One region of the Roseivivax sp. THAF30 genome, then DNA from elsewhere that is predicted to be linked to it. Evidence: riboswitches for the same ligand, from Rfam matches in the RefSeq annotation. Region 1 holds a riboswitch; the other holds the start of a gene.
What was found. Region 1 has a riboswitch for thiamine pyrophosphate ahead of thiM (hydroxyethylthiazole kinase). Riboswitches for the same ligand answer to the same signal wherever they lie in the genome.
Positions count from the first base shown of each region.

Region 2: it holds a riboswitch for thiamine pyrophosphate, as region 1 does, so the genes downstream of both, FIU91_RS14610 (thiamine ABC transporter substrate binding subunit) here and thiM (hydroxyethylthiazole kinase) in region 1, are expected to answer to the same signal.

Region 1 is NZ_CP045389.1:2,107,948-2,112,115, forward strand. It holds gene FIU91_RS10210 (glutathione S-transferase N-terminal domain-containing protein) at 1-701, shown strand, start outside; gene map (type I methionyl aminopeptidase) at 841-1,590, shown strand; TPP riboswitch at 1,705-1,800, shown strand; gene thiM (hydroxyethylthiazole kinase) at 1,848-2,639, shown strand; gene thiE (thiamine phosphate synthase) at 2,636-3,244, shown strand; gene thiD (bifunctional hydroxymethylpyrimidine kinase/phosphomethylpyrimidine kinase) at 3,241-4,047, shown strand.
Region 2 is NZ_CP045389.1:3,010,259-3,014,426, reverse strand. It holds gene ureG (urease accessory protein UreG) at 1-165, shown strand, start outside; gene aroC (chorismate synthase) at 323-1,426, opposite strand; TPP riboswitch at 1,527-1,628, shown strand; gene FIU91_RS14610 (thiamine ABC transporter substrate binding subunit) at 1,672-2,655, shown strand; gene FIU91_RS14605 (thiamine/thiamine pyrophosphate ABC transporter permease ThiP) at 2,631-4,142, shown strand; gene FIU91_RS14600 (ATP-binding cassette domain-containing protein) at 4,135-4,168, shown strand, end outside.

The DNA.
Region 1 (4,168 bases):
GATGGAAGGCGGCCATCATGCTCGAGGAGACGGGGCTCGACTATCGTCTCAATCTCATGCGCCTCGCCGAGGGCGACCAGTTTGCGCCCGAGTTCCTCAAGATCAGTCCCAACGCGAAGATGCCCGCCATCGTCGATCACGCCCCTGCTTCGGCTTGGGGCGAAAGTCCGGTTTCCGTTTTCGAGTCGGGCGCGATCCTCCTTTATCTCGCGGACAAGACGGGCGTGTTCGCACCGCCGCCGGAAGATCTGCGCGCGCGCAAGGAACTGATGGAATGGCTGTTTTGGCAGGTTGGCAACCAGGGACCAATGGGCGGCCAGCTCAGTCATTTTCGCAATTACGCGCCCGAAGACGACCGCGCCTATGGCTTCAAGCGGTATCTTGGCGAATACGACCGGAACCTCGGCGTTCTCGAGAACCGTCTCGATGGGCGCGACTACCTTCTCGGGGCGTATTCCATAGCGGATATGCTGGCATTCCCTTGGGCCTTCATCGCCAAGCCTCTTGGCGCTTCGCTCGAAGACTTCCCGCGCGTGGCCGAGTGGCGCCGCCGGATCAAGGAACGCCCGGCCGTGCAGCGTGCAATCGACCTGCACAAGTCGGACCAGAACCGCGGACGGCACAGGGCCGACAACAACAGGGTGTTGTTCAATCAATCCGCCAGCTCGCTTCGTCAGAACTCAGCGCCAGGCAAAGAATGACCGGCGCTTTGACTGCCCCATACAGATTGAGGGCATCCGTTGACCGGCAGGCGCCATCATCGGAGAACCGCAGGCCGGCAGAGCGTTACAACCCCGTCTTGCGTGGATAACGTCGCCTCGATGGCAAAAAGGGACGATCATGACGATCACGAACCAGGCCGAATTGGACGGCATGAAGGCTATCGGGCGGATCGTCGCGAATACCTTGCGCGACATGGCGGCAGCGATGGAGCCCGGCATGACCACTCGGGAGCTAGACGAGATCGGGCGAGATCTCCTAGCGCAGGAAGGCGCAGTTTCCGCACCCAAAGCGACCTACCGTTTCCCCGGCACGACCTGCATCAGCGTGAACGAGGAAATCGCTCACGGGATACCGGGCGAACGCGTGATCGCGCGCGGGGATCTCGTGAATATCGACGTCTCGGCGTCGAAGAACGGGTATTTCGCGGATACCGGCGCGACCTGCATCGTGCCCCCGCCCGATCCCGCGAAAGCGCGTCTCTGCCGCGACGGTCGACGCGCCATGGAGATCGGGATCGCAAAGGTCGGCGCCGGCAAGCCCCTCGCCGGGATCGGCCAGGCAATCGGGCGGTTCGCATCGGCACGGGGCTACACGCTCATTCGGAACCTCGCGAGCCACGGCGTCGGTCGGTCCCTTCACGAATATCCGGGCGAGATCGCCACTTGGCCGGACCGCCGGGAGCGCCGCCGAATGACGACAGGGCTCGTCTTCACGATTGAGCCGTTTCTTTCCACCGGCGGCATGATGGCGACGGACGGGAAGGACGGCTGGACATTGTACTGCGAACCGAGAGCGCCAGTCGTGCAGTACGAACACACCGTGATCGCGACGAGACGCGGTGCGATGGTCGTGACCGTCCCGAGTTGAAGGCCACCCGGTGCTTGCACCCCCGAGGGGTGCGACCGGACCCGGCCAGTCAGAGCCTGTCAGGCAGGACACGTCCGCGACTCTTGTGCTTCTTTGATTGCTGTGACAGCCTCAATCTCGCAACAGGGGCGTCCGCCATGCGCGGGCTGAGAAGCACCCTTCGAACCTGAACCGGATCATGCCGGCGGAGGAAGTTGCGGAGATGGCCCCGAAAGGTGAATGCCGTCTGCCGTGCCTCCGCCCGACAAGGAGGCACCATGCACACCCCCGGAACAACCCTGAGCGCCATGCGCGCCTCGGCTCCTCTCGTTCACAACATAACCAATTTCGTCGCCATGAACGTCATGGCGAATGTCCTTCTGGCCATAGGCGCGTCGCCCGCGATGGTCCATGCGCGCGAGGAAGCGGCGGAATTCGCCGGATTGGCACAGGCACTCACCGTGAATATCGGCACGGCGGATCCCGCATGGGGCACCGCGATGCAGGAGGCCGCGGCCGTCATGTCCGAGGCCAACCGCCCCTGGGTCTTCGATCCGGTCGGCGTGGCCGCCACGCGGTTTAGGCAGGACCTGTCCGATCGGCTACTCGATTTGAAACCGACAGTGGTGCGCGGCAATGCCTCCGAGATCCTCACCTTGGCGGGTCTTGGCGGCTCTGCACGCGGCGTGGATGCCGGTGACAGCGTCGCCTCGGCCGAGGATGCGGCGCGCGCCCTGGCCCAACGAACCGGCGGTGTGGTCGCCGTTTCCGGCCCGGTCGACTACATCACGGACGGTGCCCGCGTCGCGCGCGTCTCCAACGGTCACCCGATGATGGCGCGGATCACGGTCATGGGCTGCTCGCTCAACGGGGTGATCGCGGCTTTTTGTGCCGATCATCCGACGTTCGATGCGACTGTCGCGGCGCTTGCGGCCTATGGTGCCGCCGGCGAAATGGCGGGCGCGGCGGCGCAGGGACCGGGCAGCTTCCAGGTGGCGTTTCTCGATGCGCTCCATGCCCTCACACCCGAGGCACTGAACGCCGCCGCGCAGATCGAGCTCGCGACATGATCGGGCCGGTCTACGTCGTGACGGACCCGGGCGCACCTATCCCAGTGGCCGATCAGGCGATGGCCGCCGCCCGCGGCGGGGCCTGGGCGGTGCAGATCCGCGACAAGACCATGCCCGACACGGACCTTGCACGCCTGACCGAAGCACTGATGGAGGCGCTCGCCCCGATGGACGTACGCGTCTTCGTCAATGACCGGATCGAGGTGGCACGCAGCACGGGCGCCGACCTCCATATCGGCCAGGGCGATGGCGAGCCGGAGCGCGCCCGCGCGCGGATCGCGCCAGGCGCTCTGCTCGGCCTGTCGATCGAGACGATAGCGCAATGCAGGCGCATTCCATCGGGCGTCGACTATATCGGCGCCGGTCCCTTTCGCGCCACACCGACCAAGCCCGACGCGGCAGAGCCCATCGGGAGCGAAGGGCTGGCCCGCATCGTCCGAGCCGCGCCGGTGCCGACCATCGCGATCGGCGGGCTGACCGCGCGGGACATCCCCACCCTGAAACACGCGGGGGCGTCCGGAATGGCCGTCGTTTCGGCCGTCACACGCGCCGCGGACCCCGAAGGGGCAACCCGCGCCCTCGTCGATACTTGGAGACAGGTATGATACCGAACATCCTCTCTATCGCCGGATCAGACCCGTCGGGAGGCGCCGGCATCCAGGCAGACCTCAAGGCGATCTCGGCCAATGGCGGCTATGGCATGGCCGTGATCACGGCGCTGACAGCACAGAACACACATGCCGTGCGTGCGGTGCTGCTGACCGAACCGGGCATGGTCACCGAGCAGATCGCAGCCATCCGCGAGGATATCCGCATCGATGCCGTGAAGATCGGCATGCTGGGCAGCGCGGCTATCATCGAGGCCGTGGCCGCCGCGCTTTCGGACCTTGCCGCGCCTGTGGTGCTGGACCCGGTCATGGTGGCCAAGGGCGGCGACCGCTTGTTGGCGGAAGAGGCCGTGAGCGCTCTTCGCGACCGGCTCCTGCCGATTGCCACGGTTATCACGCCGAACCTGCCCGAGGCCGCTGACCTCTTGGGCGAGGACGCGGCAACGAACCGGCCCGGCATGGAGGCACAGGCAAAGGCCTTGCTGGCCCTCGGGCCATCAGCGATCCTGATGAAGGGTGGACACCTCTCCGGAGACCAGAGCCCCGACCTTCTGCGAACTCGGGATGAGAGCCTCTGGCTCGAAGGCATTCGTCATGTCACGCGCAACACCCATGGAACGGGCTGCACGCTGTCTTCGGCGCTCGCCGCGCATCTTGGCCACGGCCTCGCTTTGCCGGAGGCGGTGGCGCGAGCGAAGTCCTACACCGCCGCTGCGATCGCGCAGGCAGACGAGCTCGCTGTCGGCTCCGGTCACGGTCCGGTTCATCATTTTCATTCGATAATCCCGGAAGCCGTTTGACCACGCCTGGCATGCTGGACCAGTCCACCATCCCGACCAATCTCAAGGGACTTTCCTGGCCTGCGAAAGGAGGGTCGTGGCCGTGCTCACGCCCGGCTTTCTTCTCATACCGGGCCTGCCG
Region 2 (4,168 bases), 900 kb from region 1:
CATGTAGGTGCGTCGCTCGAGGTGATGGAGCGGGACGCGGCCCGCATGCGCGCCGGGCGACCCTTCTTCTTCACCGCGCTTCGCAAGGGCGAAGGGGTGGAGGCGGTCATCGCCGCCTTGTCGGAGATCGGTGGCCTCGATCTGACCCAGCAGGCGGCGGAGTAGCGTCGTCGCCCAGGTCGCCGTGCCTGCGGAAAGGGCGCATTTTCGGTATTTTCACCAACCCAAAACCAAAAGCGCGCCCCCTGTCTTTGGGTTGGCCCAAATACCGGCGGGGGTGAATTCGGGGCGGCACGCCCCGAAGAGGGGGCAGCAAGCCCCCTCACGCCCCGATCAGCCCGCGGGTGCCGCCGGTCTGGGCGCGGTCGAGAAGCAGGTGGTCGAGCAGCACGCAAGCCATCATCGCCTCGCCGACCGGCACCGCGCGGATGCCGACGCAAGGATCGTGGCGGCCTTTCGTGACGACCTCGGTCGGCTGGCCCGACTTGGTGATCGAGGCGCGGGACTTGAGGATCGAGGAGGTCGGCTTGACCGCGAAGCGTGCGACGATGTCCTGGCCGGTGGAGATGCCTCCGAGGATGCCGCCTGCGTGGTTCGAGGAATAGCTCGGCGCGCCGTCATTGCCGAGGAAGATCTCGTCGGCATTGGCCTCGCCGGTGAGTGCGGCCGCTGCCATGCCCTCGCCGATCTCCACGCCTTTCACCGCGTTGATCGACATCATCGCCGCGGCGATCTCGGTATCGAGCTTGGCATAGACCGGCGCGCCGAGGCCGGCGGGCACGCCGGAGGCCGCAACTTCGATCATCGCGCCGCAGGAATTGCCGGATTTGCGCAGGCCATCGAGATATGTGGCCCAGTCCTCGGCGGCTTTTGCCGAGGGCACCCAGAACGGGTTCTTCTCGATCTCGTCCATCTCGCGGGTCTCGCCGATGGAATGCGGACCCATCTGCACCATGTAGCCGGTGATCGCGAGGCCGGGGGCCAGCTCGGCGAGAACCGCACGCGCCAATCCTCCGGCAGCCACCCGCGCCGCGGTCTCACGCGCCGAGGAACGCCCGCCGCCCCGCGGATCGCGATGACCGTATTTCTGCCAATAGGTGATGTCCGCATGGCCTGGGCGGAAGGTCTCCGCGATATCGCCGTAATCCTTGGAGCGCTGATCGGTGTTCTCGATCATCAGCTGCACCGGCGTCCCTGTGGTGCGGCCTTCGTAGACGCCCGAGAGGATGCGAACCGCGTCGGCCTCGCGCCGCTGGGTCGTGAACTTGTTCTGCCCCGGTTTGCGGCGGTCGAGCCAGTGCTGGATCGCGGCCTCGTCGATGGCGATCCCGGGCGGGCAGCCATCCACCGTGCAGCCGAGCGCGGGACCGTGGCTTTCGCCCCAGGTCGTCACGCGAAACAGGTGGCCGAACGTGTTGAAACTCATCTCGCCGCTCCGAAATAGCTGGTCGCGCTTGTCCTAAAGAAGGCCCGCGCCCCCCTCAAGCCGTTTCGCCTTGTCAGCGGCACCGGGCAGGATTACGTCTCTGCGTACCTCGGGGTGCCGGAAGGCTGAGATGCGGTGATGCCGCGAACCCGTTGAACCTGAACCGGTTAACACCGGCGGAGGGAAGGTTTGCCGGCAGCGCCCGCAGTATCTTGCCCATCCGCCGCAAATGGAAGGATGGCACCATGAAAGCCCTCACGACTTTTGCAGCGGCCACGCTCACCGCGGGCACCGCGCTCGCCCAGGAGAACGTGCTCACTGTTTATGCTGGCGATTACATCGTCTCCGAATGGGGACCGGGCCCCAAGATCGAAGAGCTGTTCGAGGCGCGCTGCGACTGCGATCTTCAGTTCAAGCCGGGCGATCTCTTGCCGCGGCTTCTGCTCGAAGGGCAGGCGACCGAGGCGGACGTGGTGTTCGGGCTCAACACCGACGTGACCAAGCGCGCCCGCGAAAGCGGTCTCTTCGCGCCCCACGGGCAGGACACGGATGCGCTGACGCTGCCGATCGACTGGAACGACGACATCTTCCTGCCCTTCAATTACGGGCATACCGCCTTCGTCTACGACACCGAGCGTCTGGCCGAGCCGCCGCAGAGCTTCGACGCGCTTCGTGAGGCGGGTGATGATCTGAGCCTCGTCATCCAGGATCCGCGCACATCGATCTCGGGCCTCGCGCTCGCGCTCTGGGTGCAGTCGGTCTATGGCGAGGAGGCAGAGGCCGCCTGGGCGGACCTCTCGGACAACGTGCTGACCGTGACCAAGGGCTGGTCCGAGAGCTACGGGCTCTTCACCGATGGCGAGGCGGACATGGTTCTGTCCTACACGACCTCGCCCGCCTACCACATCATCGCCGAGGACGACGACACGGTGAAGGCGGCGATCTTCCCCGAGGGGCATTACTTCATGGTCGAGCTGGCCGCGGTGACATCGACGACAGATGTGCCGGAGCTTGCGCAGGACTTCATGGCCTTCATCCTCTCGGAGGAGTTCCAGGAGATGATCGCGACGGGCAACTGGTCTTTCCCGGCGGCATTGCCGCAGGAGCGCTGGCCGGACGGGTTCCGGCAGCTCGACTTGCCGGATGAAGTGCTGTTCTACTCCGAAGACGAGGCAGCTGAACTCAAGGATCAGGCGATCGAGGCATGGCGCGCCGGTCTCTCGCGCTGATCGCCGCCGCGGCGGTGCTGGCGCTGACGCTGGTGCCGGTCGCCGCGGTGCTGATCCGGGCGGGAGGGCTGTCGGCCTTCGCGCCCGGTGACGGGCAGGCGCTGCGCTTCACGCTTGTTCAGGCGACGCTCTCGGCGGGGTTCAGCGTGCTTTTCGCCGTGCCCGTCGCGCGGGCGCTCGCCCGGCGCAACTTTCCGGGGCGCGGGCTCCTCGTTGCGCTTCTGGGCGCGCCGTTCATCCTCCCCGTGATCGTGGCCGTTCTGGGGCTGATCGCGACGTTCGGATCGAACGGCATCGTCAATCGGGGCCTCGCAGCGCTGGGCCTGCCGGAAATGACGATCTACGGATTGCACGGGGTGGTCATCGCGCATGTCTTCTTCAACCTGCCGCTTGCGACGCGGCTCGTCCTGCAAGGCTGGCTTGCCATGCCGGGGGAGCGGTTGCGGCTTGCCGCCTCGCTCGGGCTCAGCCCCTGGGCGATGTTCCGCACGCTCGAAGCGCCTATGTTGGCGCGTATCCTGCCTGGAGCCTTCGCGGTGATCTTCGTGATCTGCCTGTCGTCCTTCGCCGTCGCGCTGACGCTCGGGGGCGGCCCGCGCGCCACGACGGTGGAACTCGCCATCTACCAGGCGATGCGGTTCGACTTCGATCTGGGGCGCGCGGCCTCGCTCTCGCTTCTGCAACTGGCGCTCGCGGTCGCTGCGGGGCTCGTGGCGCTGCGGCTCTCGGGCGGGGCAAGCTTCGGCGCGGGGCTCGATCGGCGCGTGGCGCGCTGGGACGGGCGGGGGCTCGTGGCACGGCTTCTCGATGGAGGCGCGATCCTGATCGTTGCGCTTTTCCTGCTGACGCCGCTGACGCTCGTGGCCTTGCGCGGCGCGCCGGGGCTCTTGCAGCAGGGTGCCGGAACGCTGGAGGCCGCGTGGCACTCGCTCAGCGTTGCGCTCGCCTCGACCGCGCTCTGCCTTCTCTGGGCGCTGCCGCTCGCGACCCGGCGCGGAGAGCTTCTGGGCCTTCTCGGCATCGCCATCTCGCCGCTCGTCCTTGGCACCGGGCTGTTCCTGCTGGTCCGGCCCGTCATGAACCCGTTCGCGCTGGCGCTGCCGGTCACGGCGCTCGTGAACGCGCTGGTGAGCCTGCCCTTTGCGCTGCGTATCCTCCGGCCCGAGGCCGAGGCGATCCGCGATGATTTCGGGCGGCTCGCCGGATCGCTCGGCCTCAGCGGGTGGGCCTGGACGCGCTGGGTGCTGCTGCCGCGCTTGAAGCGGCCCTTGGGCTTCGCGGCGGGGCTGACAGCGGCGCTGTCAATGGGCGATCTGGGCGTCATTGCACTCTTCGCCGATCCCGACCGCGCGACCTTGCCGCTGCAGGTATATCGCCTCATGGGCAGCTACCAGATGGAGGCGGCGCAGGGCGCGGCGCTGCTTCTCCTGATGGCGAGTCTCGCGCTGTTCTGGCTCTTTGACAGGGGAGGGCGCGTCGGTGCTTGAACTCGATGGGCTCGTGATGCGCGCAG